Regions from separate parts of the Mesorhizobium sp. WSM4810 genome, predicted to be linked through region 1. Evidence: riboswitches for the same ligand, from Rfam matches in the RefSeq annotation. Region 1 holds a riboswitch; the other holds the start of a gene.

The links. Region 1 has a riboswitch for S-adenosylmethionine ahead of AC0L3O_RS31725 (O-succinylhomoserine sulfhydrylase). Riboswitches for the same ligand answer to the same signal wherever they lie in the genome.
Region 2: linked by a shared signal. The riboswitch ahead of metX (homoserine O-acetyltransferase MetX) and the one ahead of AC0L3O_RS31725 (O-succinylhomoserine sulfhydrylase) in region 1 are both predicted to bind S-adenosylmethionine.

What each region holds. Positions count from the first base shown of each region.
Region 1 is NZ_JBVVQV010000037.1:4,879-12,788, forward strand. It holds gene apaG (Co2+/Mg2+ efflux protein ApaG) at 1-74, opposite strand, end outside; gene AC0L3O_RS31720 (ceramide glucosyltransferase) at 333-1,487, shown strand; gene AC0L3O_RS31725 (O-succinylhomoserine sulfhydrylase) at 1,534-2,724, opposite strand; SAM riboswitch at 2,799-2,876, opposite strand; gene AC0L3O_RS31730 (2'-deoxycytidine 5'-triphosphate deaminase) at 3,002-4,096, shown strand; gene AC0L3O_RS31735 (ABC transporter substrate-binding protein) at 4,190-4,963, shown strand; gene araD1 (AraD1 family protein) at 5,157-6,149, opposite strand; gene mmsB (multiple monosaccharide ABC transporter permease) at 6,437-7,729, opposite strand; gene mmsA (multiple monosaccharide ABC transporter ATP-binding protein) at 7,726-7,910, opposite strand, start outside.
Region 2 is NZ_JBVVQV010000030.1:21,847-29,756, forward strand. It holds gene AC0L3O_RS29805 (DUF1194 domain-containing protein) at 131-901, shown strand; gene metW (methionine biosynthesis protein MetW) at 973-1,587, opposite strand; gene metX (homoserine O-acetyltransferase MetX) at 1,703-2,872, opposite strand; SAM riboswitch at 2,993-3,070, opposite strand; gene hisC (histidinol-phosphate transaminase) at 3,243-4,352, shown strand; gene AC0L3O_RS29825 (prephenate/arogenate dehydrogenase family protein) at 4,359-5,294, shown strand; gene AC0L3O_RS29830 (sugar kinase) at 5,386-6,309, opposite strand; gene AC0L3O_RS29835 (DUF2125 domain-containing protein) at 6,363-7,361, opposite strand; gene AC0L3O_RS29840 (gamma-glutamylcyclotransferase) at 7,479-7,910, shown strand, end outside.

The sequences.
Region 1 (7,910 bases):
GACGGGTCGGAGCGATCTTCCAGATAGAACGGCCTGACCTGCACTTCGATGTCGCGCGTGACGGCGCTGTACATAAATCACTCCACACTATGCAGACGGAACATTCGACCCTCTCCGCAGTTCGGTCAACGGGGTGCGTCCCCTCGGTGTCTGCCATCGTTGCCCGAATTTGTTAAGCGCAGGTGCCGAAAAACAATGTCATTTAAGTGACACGTGACAATGATGGTGTGCAGGGCCGGGGATGGTGTGCAGGGCCGGGCGACTCAGCATTCTGTCGAACTGTTGAAAACGGCTTTCATGCGGCCGGTTTTTTCTGGAGCGACCAGATATTGATGGAATTGACAGTCACAGCCGCCTTGCTTTCCATAGCTCTGCTTGTTGTCAATCTCGCCAGCATCCTGCTCGCTTCGTTGAAGCTGAAGCGGCCTGGCAGGATCACGCCGCCAGCCGCCAAGGCGCCGCCGGTGTCGATCGTCGTGCCGTCGCGCGGCGTCGAGCCGTTTACCGAGGAGACGCTCGAGCGCGCCTTCTCTCTCGACTGGCCGCACTATGAGCTCATCTTCTGCGTCGCCCATGCCGATGACCCGGTGGTCGGGCCGATCACCGATGCGATCGCCCGCTTTCCGGCCGTGCCGGCCCGGCTGCTGGTCGGCGACGACCGCATCAGCGGCAATCCGAAACTCAACAATTGCGTGAAGGCCTGGGAGGCCGCGCGCCACCACTGGGTCATCCTTGCCGATTCCAACGTCTTGATGCCGAGGGACTATGTCCAGCATCTGATGACGGCATGGCGGCAGGACACCGGCCTCGTCTGCTCGACGCCGATCGGCTCGCGGCCGGACGGGTTCTGGGCGGAGGTCGAATGCGCTTTCCTCAACACGCTGCAGGCGCGCTGGCAATATACCGGCGAGGCGCTCGGCCTCGGTTTCGCCCAGGGCAAGAGCATGCTGTGGAACAAGCCATTGCTCGACGCCAATGGCGGCATCCGTGCGCTTGCCGCCGAGATTGCCGAGGATGCCGCCGCGACCAAGCTGGTCAACGGGCTCGGACTGCGCGTCAATCTCGTTGCCGCGCCCTTCGAACAGCCGCTCGGCTTGCGCACATTTGGCGAAATCTGGTCGCGCCAGGCCCGCTGGGCACGCCTGCGTCGCGTCACCTTCCCACTGTTTTTCGCGCCCGAGATCCTGATCGGAGCGGCGCCGCCGCTGGTGCTTGCGCTGGTTGCGGCAGCAGGCGCCGGTTTCAGCCTGCCGGCTACCGCCATCGCCGTGCTGATAGTCGCCTATCTGCCGGAATGCGCTCTCGCCTCGGCCAAGGGCTGGCACCTGTCGCTGCGCATGATCCCGGCGATGGTTGCGCGGGACGTGATGCTTCCCGCCATCTGGGTGCGCGGCTGGCTCAGCGGTGCCGTCGACTGGCGCGGCAACACGATGACCATCCAAACCAGCGCCGTTGCGGAATTGGAAGAGACGCCGTCGGGCGCCTGACGGCGCCTGCTTTGCAGATCAGAGCGCAGCAGTTCGGCGCGTATCCCTACCTGGCGGCTTTCAAGGCCTGCTCGATGTCTTCGAGCAGGTCGTCAGTGTCCTCCAGTCCGACGGACAGCCTGAGCGTGCCTGGCCCGATGCCAAGTTCGGCCCGCGCCTCGTCGCTCAGATTCTTGTGTGTCGTCGTCGCCGGATGGGTGATCAGGCTCTTGGCGTCACCGAGATTGTTGGAGATCAGTACGACATCGAGCGCGTTCTGGAAGGCGAAGGCCGCCTGCTTGCCTCCCTTGACGTCGAGGCAGATCAGCGTCGAGCCGCCCGACATCTGCTTCTTGACGATCGCCGCCTGCGGGTGATCGGCGCGGCCGGGATAGATGACACGGACAATTTCCGATCGCTCGGCGAGGAAGTCCGCGATCCGGCCGGCACTTTCCGTCTGCTGGCGCACGCGCAGCGGCAGCGTCTCCAGGCCCTTCAGCAGCGTCCAGGCATTGAAGGGCGAGAGGCTGGGACCGGTGTGGCGGAAGTAGTCGTGCAAATTCTCGTCGATCCACTTCTTGTCCGACAGGATGATGCCGCCGAGGCAGCGCCCCTGGCCGTCGATGTGCTTGGTCGCCGAATAGACGACGATATGGGCGCCGAGTTGCAACGGCTTCTGCTGCAAGGGCGTGGCAAAGACGTTGTCGACGATCAGCCGCGCGCCGATCGAATCGGCAAGCGAGGCTACGGCTGCGATGTCGACGACCTCCAGCGTTGGATTGGTCGGGCTTTCAAGGAAGAACAACTTGGTGTTGGGCCTGACCGCCTTTTCCCAATTGGCGATGTCGGTGCCGTCGACCAGCGTCGCCTCGATGCCGTATTTCGGCGCCAGCGTCTCGACCACCCAGCGACAGGAGCCGAACAGCGCGCGCGCCGCCACGATGTGGTCGCCGGCCCGGGCACTGCACAGCAACGCCGCCGTCACCGCCGCCATGCCGGATGCGGTGGCGCGGGCATCTTCGGCACCTTCCAGCGCACACATGCGCTTCTCGAGCATGTCGACCGTCGGATTGGCATAGCGCGAATAGATGAAGCCCGGTTCCTCGCCCTTGAAGCGGGCTTCCGCCGCTTGCGCCGTGTCGTAGACATAGCCTTGCGTGAGATACATCGCCTCGGAGGTTTCGCCGAAGCCGGAACGCAGCGTTCCTGCATGCACGAGGGCGGTCTGAGGCTTCCAGTTGCGCGTTTTGCTCGTCATCACCTTGTTCCAAACACAAAAAAATGGTCCAAACACAAAAAAACCGGCCGCGAAAGTCGCAACCGGTCGTACGGCCTTTCGGCCCGACGGTCCTTTAGCGACTTGTTTAACGTGGCTGCAAGCCGACCGGCCAAATCACCACGGGATAACGATCCTTTAGACCTGCGCAGCGCTTGCGTCAATTGCCGGCATGATTAAGAGGTTTGTACCAGCGGGTTCCACGGCAAGAACCTGCGACAAGACGAGACCACGCCCGGCCTTCGAGCGGAGCCAGACTTTGCGGCAGACAGGCATTCTTCCGGATCAGGATATTTCCGCGCTGTACCAGTCGGGCGCGCTGAAGTCGCCGCGCGCGCTCGACGCCGACCAGGTCCAGCCGGCCAGCCTGGACCTCAGGCTTGGCGACAAGGCCTGGCGGGTGCGCGCCTCCTTCCTGCCCGGCCCCAACCACAGGGTTGCTGAAAAACTCGACCGCCTGAAGCTGCACGAAATCAATCTCACCGATGGTGCGGTGCTGGAGACAGGCTGCGTCTATATCGTGCCGCTGCTCGAGAGCCTGGCGCTTCCGGCAAACATTTCCGCCTCGGCCAACCCAAAAAGCTCGACCGGGCGGCTCGACATCTTCACCCGCGTGATGACCGATCGCGGCCACGAGTTCGACAAGATCGCTGCCGGCTACAACGGCCCGCTCTATCTCGAAGTTAGCCCGCGCACCTTTCCGATCGTCGTCCGCGCCGGCTCGCGGCTGTCGCAGATCCGGTTCCGCACCGGCAATGCGCTTTTGTCGGAAAGCGAGCTGCACGAATTGCACCGTGCCGAGACGCTCGTCGCCACCGAGCCGCCGAACATTTCCGGCGGCGGCATCGCACTGTCGATCGACCTCGATGGCGACAAGGACGGGCTGGTCGGCTACCGCGGCAAGCACCACACCGGCCTGGTCGATGTCGACAAGCGCGCCGCGCAGGATGTCGTCGATTTCTGGGAGCCGCTCTACAAGAGCGGTGCCGGCGAACTGGTGCTCGACCCGGACGAATTTTATATCCTCGTCAGCCAGGAAGCGGTGCATGTGCCGCCGCTCTATGCCGCCGAGATGACGCCCTTCGATCCGCTGGTCGGCGAATTCCGCGTCCACTATGCCGGTTTCTTCGATCCGGGTTTCGGCCATTCGGCCTCGGGCGGCACCGGCAGCCGGGCCGTGCTCGAAGTGCGCAGCCACGAAGTGCCGTTCATCCTCGATCACGGCCAGATCGTCGGACGGCTGGTCTACGAGCACATGCTGAAGCGGCCGCAGGCGCTCTACGGCACAGATCTCGGCTCGAACTATCAGGCGCAGGGCCTGAAACTGTCCAAGCATTTTCGCGCCGCGCGCTGATCGCCCGCTATGATCAGACCATGCTTGCCTGACCTTACGGGTCGTGCTTGGCTGTCTTAGCCGTCAATACGGTTGGAACAAGGGGAACAAAAAATGCAGATTTCAAGATGGATCGCATCGGCAGCAACAGCCGTCATGCTGGCGATGTCAGTCGGGTCCCTGTCGGCGCAAGCACAGGAAAAGTTGAAGATCGCCACTGAAGGCGCCTATCCGCCGTTCAACACCATCACCGCAGACGGCAAGCTCGTCGGCTTCGACATCGACATCACCAATGCGCTTTGCGCTCAGATGAAGGTCGAATGCGAACTTGTCACGCAGGACTGGGACGGCATGATCCCGGCGCTCCAGGCCAAAAAGTTCGACGCCATCATCGCGTCCATGAGCATTACCGAGGAGCGCAAGAAGCAGGTCTCCTTCACCAACAAATACTATACGACGCCGCTTTCGCTGGTGGCCTTGAAGGACAGCGATATTGCCTCGACCGAACCGGCGGCACTCGCCGGCAAGACAGTCGGCGCCCAGGCTTCGACCACCCAGGCCGACTATGCCCAGGATGTCTATGGCAAGGCCGGCGCCGAGGCGAAGCTCTATCCAACCCAGGAGGAGGCGGTCGCCGACCTGATGAACGGCCGTCTCGATGCCGTCCTTTCAGACAAATTCGTGCTGATGGACTGGATGAAGAAGTCGAGCGACGACTGCTGCAAGATGGTCGGCGACGTCAAGGGCACCGAGACCGAAGCCGGTATCGCCGTGCGCCAGGAAGACAATGCGCTGCGCGAAAAGCTCAACGCCGCGATCGACGCGATCGTCGCAGACGGCACCTACAAGAAGATCCAGGCCAAATATTTCGACTTCGATATTTATTGAGAGGTCGAAGCTGCCAATCTCCCCCCTTGAGGGGGAGATGGCCGGGAGGCCAGAGGGGGTCGGTCCGGCCGGGCCCGGCTCTCTTTATCGCAGGCTCTCTTTATCGCAGACGCAGGGGGCTGGCGCTCTACGCGAGACGACCCCCTCTGTCGCCTTCGGCGACATCTCCCCCTCAAGGGGGGAGATCACGCCGTCACAGCGCCTTGACCGCCACCTTCACCGGCTGCTCGATTTCAAGCGGGTTGCGCAGCGGCAGGCCGAAATCCTTGGCCTCGATCTCGAAGACGTCGCCGGCCTCGGTCCTGACGCCGTCGGCGAAGGACAGTGTCGCGGTGCCGAACATGTGCACATGCACGTCGCCCGGCTGGCGGAAGGCCGAATATTTGAAGTGGTGATGTTCGAGATTGGCGATGGTGTGCGACATGTTCGCCTCGCCCGACAGGAACGGTTTTTCCCACAGCAGCTGGCCGTCGCGGAGGATGCGCGAGGAACCCCTGACGTCGGACGGCAGCTCGCCGATCAGGATCTCCGGTCCGAACGAAGCGTTGCGCAGCTTGGAATGCGCGAGGAAAAGATAGTTCACGCGCTCGGTGACGTGATCGGAAAATTCGTTTGACAGCGTGAAGCCGACGCGAAACGGGGCGCCGTCGTCGCCGATGACATAGATGCCGGCGACTTCCGGCTCCTCGCCGGCATCCTCGGCGAAGGCCGGCGACAGAAGTGCCGCACCGGGCGCCACTGCCATGGTGCCGTTGCCCTTGTAGAACCATTCCGGCTGCACGCCGGTCTGGCCCTTGGCCGGCTTGCCGCCCTCCAGCCCCATGCGGAACATCTTCATGGAATCGGTGAGCTGCTCCTCGCCGTCGCTGCTGAGCTTCTTGTGCATGGAATCGCGGGTCGCGGCGGAGCCGAGATGTGTCAGCCCGGTGCCGGTGAGGTGGAGATGCGCCGGGTCGGGATGGTTGATCGGCGACAATAGCCGCCCCTTCTTGTAGGCGGCATCGAGGTCGACCGCTTCACCAAAACCCTTGCGCTCGATGAGGGCGACCAGCCCGATGCCGGTGCGCGCGGCCTCCATTGCCAGCGAATAGACGCTGCGGGCGCCGTTGATGATTCTGGTCTTGCCGCCGTAGCGGGCGACGACGCGGATGGTCTCCGCCTCGTCGAGGATCTGGGAAATCAGCATGACGTACCCTCTCTCAATTGCCTTGGCCGGCCTGCCGGTCTGGCAAGCTTTTCCTGGCGCAGCTGACGGTGTCCGCGCCACGGGTGAAATTCTTCGTCCGGATTGCGCTCGCGGGCCCGGTCCCCTGGGGGGACTTCCTTGCGTCGCCCGGCAGCGCCGCGATGTGACCCGTGCCTCCTAAAAGCGCGCCGCGTTTGAAAACGGGCCCGCTTTAATCCTTGCTTTCATGCGTGCCGTTGTCCCAACACGCTGCACACGTTTGGCGACATGCATGAGTTCCCTCGCCCTCAAGCCTTGTTCTTGTTGTAGACGTCGAAGACCACGGCGCCGAGCAGCACCAGGCCTTTGACCACCTGTTGCCAATCGACATTGACGCCCATGATCGACATGCCGTTGTTCATGACGCCCATGATGAAACCGCCGACCACCGCGCCAACAACCTGACCGACGCCGCCCATCGCCGAAGCGCCGCCGATGAACACAGCGGCGATGACGTCGAGCTCGCTGCCGAGGCCGGCCGCCGGCACCGCCTGGCCAAGGCGCGCCGCAATAATCAGCCCGCCGAGCGCCGAGAGCACGCCCATATTGATGAACACCATCAGGGTCAGCCGCTCGGTCTTGATACCCGATAGCTGCGCCGCCTTGGCATTGCCGCCCATTGCGTAGATGCGGCGGCCGACCGTCATGCGTTTGGTGACGAAGACGAACAGCGCGATCAGCACGCCCATCACCACGAGAACGATTGGCAGACCCCTGTAGGTGGCGAATTGGTAAACCAGAAACAGCGCCAGGGCGCTGGTCACCAGGGTCTTGACGACGAACAGCGAGAAGGGCTCGGCTTCGTAGCCGTGCCGCTCGCGGCTGCGCCGTGCCCTGAGCCCGAAATAGGCATAGGCGACCACCGCGACGATGCCGAGCACGATCGTCGTCATGTGCAGCGTCAGGCCGCTGCCGACGATTGTCTTGCCGGCGGCGTTCACCACCGGCGGTATCAGCGTCAATGAGCCGATCACGTCGGGAATGAAGCCGGAACTGAGCGCCTTGAAGCCGACCGGAAGCGGCCCCACGGAAGACCCCCCACCCAGCAGCGCCTGGCAGATGCCGCGGAAGATCAGCATCCCCGCCAGCGTGACGATGAAGCTCGGTATTCGGTGATAGGCAATCCAGTAGCCTTGTGCCGCGCCGATTAAACCACCGACGATCAGGCAGATGATCGACACCACCAGCGGATTGCTGAAAGGGCCGAGAGGCCAGATGACCATCATCATCGCCGCCAGCGCGCCGATGAAACCGGCGACGGAGCCGACGCTGAGATCGATATGGCCGGAGACGATCACCAGCAGCATGCCCAGCGCCATCACGATGATGAAGCTGTTCTGCTGCACCAGGTTGCTCAAGTTCACCGGCTTGAACAGCGTTCCGGACGTCGTGTACTGGAAGAACACCATGATGGCGATAAGCGCCAGGATCAGGCCGTATTCGCGCAGGTTGGTGACCAGCGCCGAGACAGCAATGCGCGGCCCTTGCTGCACATCTTCGGCGACGCCGCTTTTCGGGACGGGACCGCTTTCGGTGCTCATGATGCTTTTCCTTCTCCGCGAACGATGGCGCGCATGATCTTTTCCTGGCTGGCATCACTCGCCGCCATTTCGCCGACGATACGTCCTTCGTTCATGACATAGATACGGTCGGTGATGCCGAGCAGTTCGGGCATCTCGGACGAGATGACGATGATCGCCTTACCCTCCGAGGCAAGACGCG
Region 2 (7,910 bases), on a different contig from region 1:
CGGCGTTGGATTCATGCGACACGCTTTGAGTCTTTGCTTCGATGCTTGTCGTTACCCCAAAACCGCTGCGCGCTTTTGGGCGACCTGCGTCTGCCTGCTTGCCTGCCTTGCCCGTGCCCAGGCAGCACCTTTGGCCGCGCCTGCCGACACCATTGCCGTGGACGTCGAACTGGTGCTGGCGGTCGACATCTCGCACTCGATGGACGAAAAGGAATTCGCCCTGCAGCGCGCCGGCTATGTCAAGGCGCTGCGCCACCCCGACTTCATCAATGCGGTGCGTTCGGGCGTGAACGGCCGCATTGCGCTGGCCTATTTCGAATGGGCAGGCACCGTCCGCGACGACGCCGTCATTGCCTGGCAGGTCATCGACGATGCCGAGAGCGCCGAGGTATTCGCCGGCAAGATCGAGGCGCGCCCGTTCAGGAGCTTTCGCGGCACCTCGATTTCCAGTGCGCTCGCCTTCGGCGCCAAGCTTTTGGATGGAGCCGCCTTCGACGCGACGCGCAGCGTCATCGACATCTCAGGCGATGGCCCCAACAATATCGGGATGCCCGTCGCCACGACACGCGACGCCGCGATAGCAAAGGGCATCGTCATCAATGGCCTGCCGATCCTGATGAGCCCGTCGCCCAGCTTCAGCCATCTCGACCAATACTATGCCGAGTGCGTCACTGGCGGGCCAGGCTCCTTCGTGCTGCCGGTCTATGCCGCTTCGGAATTCGTGACCGCCATACGCCGCAAGCTGGTCCTCGAGGTCAGCGGTGTTACCGATCCTAATGCCGGTCCCGGGGCCGATCCCGGGTCCGTCCCGGTCGACGCGGCAGCACCGGTCGACTGTTTGCAAGGCGAGCGCGGTCGGCGGTTTTTCTCCGATCCGTATTTTCCGGAACTTGATCGTTAGACCTCGACGAACGGCGATCAGTCCCAGATGTCTCCGGACTCGGGCCGGCTGGCCGAAGCGACGGGTCGCCGTTATCGCTTCAGCAGGAACACCGCCTGCTGGCCAAAGAAATTCCAGAACCACCATGGCATCGACAGGCCGATTTTCTGGCCATTGGCGTCGAGCGCGGTTGCCTTTTCCACCGTTGCGCCGAGCTCTTCGCAGAGATTGACGAAGTCGCGGATGGTGCAGAAATGGATGTTGGGCGTGTCGTACCAGGAATAGGGCAGGTCCTTGGTCACCGGCATCCGCCCTTCGACGAACAGCGAAAGGCGAACCCGCCAGTGGCCGAAATTGGGGAAGGAGACGATGGCGTGGTTGCCGATCCTGAGCAACTCGTCGAGCACCAGCTTCGGGTTGCGGGTCGCCTGCAAGGTCTGCGACAGGACGACGAAATCAAAACCCTTGTCGGGATAGAATTTGAGGTCCTTGTCGGCGTCGCCCTGGATGACGGACAGGCCGCGTGCCACGCATTCGTTGACGCCGCGCTGCGACAGTTCCATCCCACGGCCGTCGACCTGCTTCGTTGCCTGCAGCAATTCGAGCAGCAGGCCATCACCGGAGCCGACGTCCAGCACCCGCGACTGCGGCGGGATGAGATCGGCGACGACTTCGAGGTCGACGCGCTGGGCGTGGTTGACACTCATGATCGTGCCTCTTGACTGGCGCATGACCTTGATCCGAAAAGTCTGCAACTTTTCGGGGCCATGCGCTGATGCCTGGCGCAAGATGCCGGTTCGAACAGGCTGTAATCTTTGGGGGTCATGCGCTGAGCCCCCTGGCGCGGGCCGCCGACGCGATGAAGCCGTTGATGGCGGCGAACAGCTCCGGCTCGTCGAGCAGGAAGGCGTCGTGGCCGCGATCGGTCTCGATCTCGACGAAGGACACCGAGGCGCCGGCCGCGTTCAGCGCGTGAACGACCGAGCGGCTCTCCTCGGTCGGGAACAGCCAGTCGCTGGTGAAGGAGACCAGGCAGAAACGGGTCCTGGTGCCGGCAAAGGCGTCGGCCAGCCGGCCGCCATGATCGGCGGCGAGGTCGAAATAGTCCATCGCCCGGGTCATGTAGAGATAGGAGTTGGCGTCGAAGCGGTCTACGAAGGTCATGCCCTGATGGCGCAGATAGCTCTCAATCTGGAAGTCGGCGTCGAAACCGAAGGTGAGCGCTTCACGGTCCTGCAGGTTGCGGCCAAACTTCCGGTGCAGGGCCGCCTCCGACAGATAGGTGATGTGAGCGGCCATCCGCGCCACAGCCAGTCCCTTTTCCGGGCGCTTGCCCTGCTCGAAATACTTGCCGCCATGCCAGTCGGGATCGGCCATCACCGCTTGCCGGCCGACCTCATGGAAGGCGATGTTCTGCGAGGAATGGCGCGCGCCGGTGGCGATCGGCAGCGCTGAGAAAACGCGCTCCGGATAGCTCGACGCCCATTGCAGCACCTGCATGCCGCCCATCGAGCCGCCGAGCACCGAGAACAGTTTTTCGATGCCGAAATGGTCGACCAGCATCAACTGCGCCCGCACCATGTCGCGGATGGTGATGATCGGCAGGTCGAGCCCGTACGGCTTGCCGGTGGCGGGATTGGTCGAGGCGGGGCCGGTCGAGCCGAGGCAGCCGCCGATGACGTTCGAGCAAATGACGAAGAAGCGGCTGGTGTCGATGATCTTGCCGGGGCCGATCAGCACTTCCCACCAGCCCGGCTTGCCGGTCACTGGATTGGTGCTGGCGACATGCTGGTCGCCGGTCAGTGCATGGCAGACGAGGATGGCGTTGGAGCGGGCGTCGTTGAGCGTGCCGTAGGTCTTGTAGGCGATCTGGAACGGCGACAGCAGCGTGCCGGCATCGAGCTTGAGCGGCTTGTCGGCGCCGAACCGCAACACCGGGCTCGACGGCTCGTCGGCCTCGTTGTTGGTTCTTTTCGTGCGCAGCGCGACCATCGCATCCTCTTACATTAACCCATCGTGTTTTCCGAAAGTCGATTAAGATTTTCGGGTCGATGCGACTGTCCGGCCGGCTGCGGACAACAAAAAAACCGGCATTGCCTTCGCAAAGCCGGTTACAAGATGCAAACGGCCCTTTAGCGAGTTGTTTAACGTGGCTGCAAGCCGACCGGCCAAATCACCACGGGATTTCGCCTTCTTCTAGGACCGGCGCGCCTCGCCGTCAACGGCCAGCCACGCACCGATCATTGCCGCCTCTCGACATTCCAGGCCACGGCTTGTATTTCCGCGGCGGCTTCCAGTGTGGCGGATCCGAAATTCGCATCGCGTTGGAGCAGCGGAAGCGTTCTCGACGGATTTTTGCAATATGAACCAAGTATCGGATCAGGCACGTCCAACGCCCCGCGCGGGGATCATGGACATCGAAGCCTATGTGCCGGGCAAAAGCACGGCGCCGGCCGGCGTTGCCAAGGTCCACAAATTGTCGTCGAACGAGAACCCGCTCGGCCCCTCGCCGAAAGCAATAGAAGCCGCGCGCGACGTCGCGGCCAAGCTCGACATATATCCCGACGGCACCGCCAGGCGCCTGCGGGAGGCGATCGCCGAGGTGCATGGCCTCAACCCGGCGAACATAGTTTGTTCCAATGGTTCCGACGAGATTCTGGGCCTGCTTGCGCAGACCTATCTCGCGCCGGGCGACGAGGCTGTGATCACCGAACACGGATTCATGGTCTACAAGATCTACATCCAGTCGGCAGGTGCTGTCCCGGTCTCGGTCAAGGAAACCAAGGAGCGCGCCGACGTCGATGCGATCCTCGCTGCGGTGACGCCGCGTACGCGGATCATTTTCCTCGCCAATCCCAACAACCCAACCGGCACCTATTTGCCGTTCCAGGAGGTGCGCCGCCTGCATGCTGGCCTGCCTCGAAACGTGCTTCTGGTGCTGGATGCAGCCTATGCCGAATATGTCCACCGCAACGATTATGAAGCCGGCGTCGAACTGGTGGCTGGTGCGGAAAACGTGGTTATGACCCGCACCTTCTCCAAGCTCGGCCTTGGCGGTGCGCGGATCGGCTGGATGTACGCGCCGATGCATGTCATCGATGCGATCAACCGGGTGCGGGGTCCCTTCAACGTCAACGCGACGGCAATCGAGGCCGGCATTGCCGCGATCCGCGACCGCGCCCATGTCGAGCGAAGCGTGGCGCATAACGAGACCTGGCTGACCTGGGTCAGCGAGGAATTGACCAGGCTCGGACTGCGGGTGACGCCGAGCGTCGGCAATTTCGTCCTCATCCACTTTCCCGAGGACAAAAAACATTCTGCGGCAGCCGCGGACGATTACCTCTGTGCGCGCGGCTACATATTGCGGCGCGTTTCCGGTTACGGCTTCCCAAATGCGCTGCGCATGAGCATCGGCACCGAAGAGGCCAATCGCGGCGTTGTCGCCGCCCTCGCGACATTTCTGAAAAGCTAGAACACCATGACATCACCGATGTTCGAAAAGATCGCGCTGGTCGGCATCGGCCTGATCGGCTCGTCGCTGGCCCGCGTCATCCATCGGGAAGGCCTTGCCGGTCACGTCGCCATCTCGACGCGCAGCGAAACGACGCTGGCGCGGGCGAAGCAACTCGGCCTCGGCTCCTCCTACACGACTGATGCGAAAGAGGCGGTCGGCGATGCCGACCTGGTCATCGTTTCGGTGCCGGTCGGTGCTTCAGGCGAGGTCGCCGAGGAAATCGCGCCGGCGCTGAAGCCGGGCGCCATCCTCACCGATGTCGGCTCGACCAAGGCGTCCGTCATCGCGCAGATGCAGCCGCATGTGCCTGCCGGCGTGCATTTCATTCCCGGCCATCCGCTGGCCGGCACTGAAAAATCGGGTCCGGACGCCGGCTTTGCCGAACTGTTCGAAAACCGCTGGTGCATCTTCACGCCGTTGCCCGGCACCGATCCGGCCGCCTTGGAAAAGCTCTCGGAATTCTGGCGCCGTTGCGGCTCCAACATCGATACGATGGATCCCCAGCATCACGACATGACATTGGCCATCGTCTCGCACCTGCCGCACATCATCGCCTATAATATCGTCGGCACCGCCGACGACCTGGAGTCGGTGACCAAGTCCGAGGTCATCAAATATTCGGCCTCCGGCTTTCGCGACTTCACGCGCCTTGCCGCTTCCGACCCGACGATGTGGCGGGACGTCTGCCTGCACAACAAGGATGCCATCCTCGAAATGCTGGCGCGGTTCTCGGAGGATCTGGCCTCGCTGCAGCGGGCGATCCGCTGGGGCGACGGCGAAAAGCTGTTCGACCTGTTCACCCGCACCCGCGCCGTGCGCCGCTCGATCATCGAGGCCGGCCAGGACATCGACGTGCCGGACTTTGGCCGGCAGGCAGTCGAGCATCCGGCCAAGGGATAGAGCATCGGACCCGAACCGGTTTTAGGTGAAATCCGATGCTCAAGCAAAAGATAGAGCGGCGGTACCATCCGATTTGAAGGCCGCCTCGCGCTCAATCCGGCCAGTGAGCCGCCATCATCGCCAGTGTCTCGGCCCTGTCCGGCGCGCCCAGCCTGCCGCCGAAGCGCAGGCATTTGAGCGCGGCGGCGGCGCTGGCAAAGCGCAATGTCCGTTCGATCGGCATGGCCTCGGCCAGCCCGACGGCAAAGGCGCCATGAAACACGTCGCCGGCGGCAAGCGTATCCACTGCCTTGATCCTTGGCGCGGCGACGTGGCGCACCGACGCCACCGAACGGTCGAACCACCAGCTTCCCGCTGCGCCGCCGGTCACCGCTACGAATGCATCGGTGCGTCTGGCCAGCGCTTCACAGGCCTCCTGCGGGCCTCGCTCCTCGCCGCAGAGGATGAACGCCGCCGGCTCCGACGCGACGATGTGCGAGGCGAGCGGAAACAGCCGTTCCAGCACGGCCCGTGGCGCGGTGTCGGCATCGAGTATGGCTGGACGGCCGTTTGCGCGCGCCGCCGTCAGGGCCAGAGCTGCCGCGCCCGGCCAGCGCACGTCGACCAGGACGGCGTCGAATGCGGTGAGATCCTGAATGGGGAGCGCTTCGGGGTCGGCCTGCGCGAGCTTGTCATAGAATGGAACAATAATGCGCTCGCCATTGGTGTCGACCAGGATGGCCGACAGTGCCGACCGCGCGCCGGCGACGCGCCGGACAAAGCTGCAATCGACGCCTTCGGCCTCAATGCCTGCGACCAGCTGATCGCCGACGAGGTCGTCTCCCGCGCTCGCCCACAGCGATACCTCCGCGCCGAGGCGGCGTGCGGCGCAGGCCGCGCTCGAAGCCATGCCCGAGGCGATCTGGACGCCGTCGGACGCGATGAACTTGCCCTGACGCGCCGGAAGCGTGTCGACGCGAAGGATCGTATCGAGCGTCAGCGCGCCAACACTCAGGAGCTTCACCGGGCGGTTCATCTATCTTCCTGTTTGGCCATGGTCTTTCCGAACTGGAGGTTCGCAATCATCGCCTAATCAACCGGCTTGATGCTGCCCAGAGGGATAAAACCGAGCGAGGCCTTGCCCTTGACGATCTTGAGCGGCATCGACGGTTCGTTGCCAAGCAGCGCCAGCCCGGCAAAGCCGGTTTTGATCTGGCTCTTCTGCTCGGGAATGGCTTTGCCGAGGATTTCCGCCACCGCCTTCGGATCGCTGAACCTGATCATCAAATCGGCGTCGATCAGCCCGTCGGCATCGACCGAGACCGGCCCGGAAACGGTGACGCGCGCGCTTCCCGACGACAGATCGAGCTTGCCGATATCCACCGCCTGGCCGCGCAGGCTCTCTGTTTGTGTCTTGATCAGCGCCACGCCGTTCTTCAGCGTCACGTCGCCGCTGCCGTCGAGCGGCGGCAGCACGCGGCCATCGATCGCGCCCGGATCGATTTCGAGATCGGTAAAACCCCCGGCATAGTCGATGTCCTGGCCGTTCGGACGCAATTCTCCGACCGCTGTCCCAGCGCTGAACAGCTCGACCGGGTCTGTGCCATCGGCGGGATCGGTCTGGGCTGACAGAGCCTCTGCCTCCAGTGAAACGCGCTGGGGCAGGGGCCAGGACAGTTTGACGTTCGCTCGCAGATTATCCCAGTCGATCCACAGCGGCGCCATCCCCGGCACGGAGGTCCTGAGCGGCCCCTGCAGGTCGGCGCCAGGGGACAGGATCTGGGTGATGTGCGTGACTGCTTTAAGGCTGCCGAGCGAGGCGGCGACGTTCCTGCTGTCGTCCTGATAAGCCAGGCTGTCGCAGGTAACGGCGAAGCTTAAGGGGTAGCCGCTGACCGTGAGATTGACGCAGTCCGCCTCGATGCCATTGCCGTTGAACTCGGCCACCGCTTTGCCGGCTTCGCTCTTGACCTTGTCTGCCAGGTAGAACCAGCCGGCGCTGTAGAGGCCAAACAGCACGACGATGAAAACGCCGAGCCAGAACAGCCGGCGGAGAAAATTCGGCGGGCGTTCGTCATTTGACGTCATGCTGCGGCTCTCGTTGGCGCGTGTTGCAGAGGTGTCGTTTCCGGCAAGATCGGGTAGACGGAGACGGATTGAAAAAAACACCGATTCCAGTGCGGTGCTGCAACCAGGCTTGGCGATATGGGCGATTTTTGGGTTTTTGGCTACGGCTCGCTGATCTGGCGGCCGGGATTTGCGCATGTCGAGACGCGGCGGGCCCGCCTCCATGGCTATCGCCGCTCGCTGTGCGTCTACTCCTTCGTGCATCGCGGCACGCGCGAACGGCCCGGCCTGGTGCTCGGCCTCGACCGTGGCGGCTCCTGCATCGGGCTGGCTTTCCGCGTCCCCGGCGATCTGCGCAACGAGGTCATCACCTATCTGCGCGAACGCGAGCTGGTCACCAATGTCTATCTCGAGCGCATGCTTAGCATTCGCCTCGACAAGGGGGACACGCGTGAGGCCGACAAGGGTGGGGGCGACACAGACGGAGGCGAGACGGTCGAGGCTGTCGCCTATGTCGTCGACCGTACCCACGAGCAATATGCCGGTGCGCTCGATGCGGCCGATGCGGCG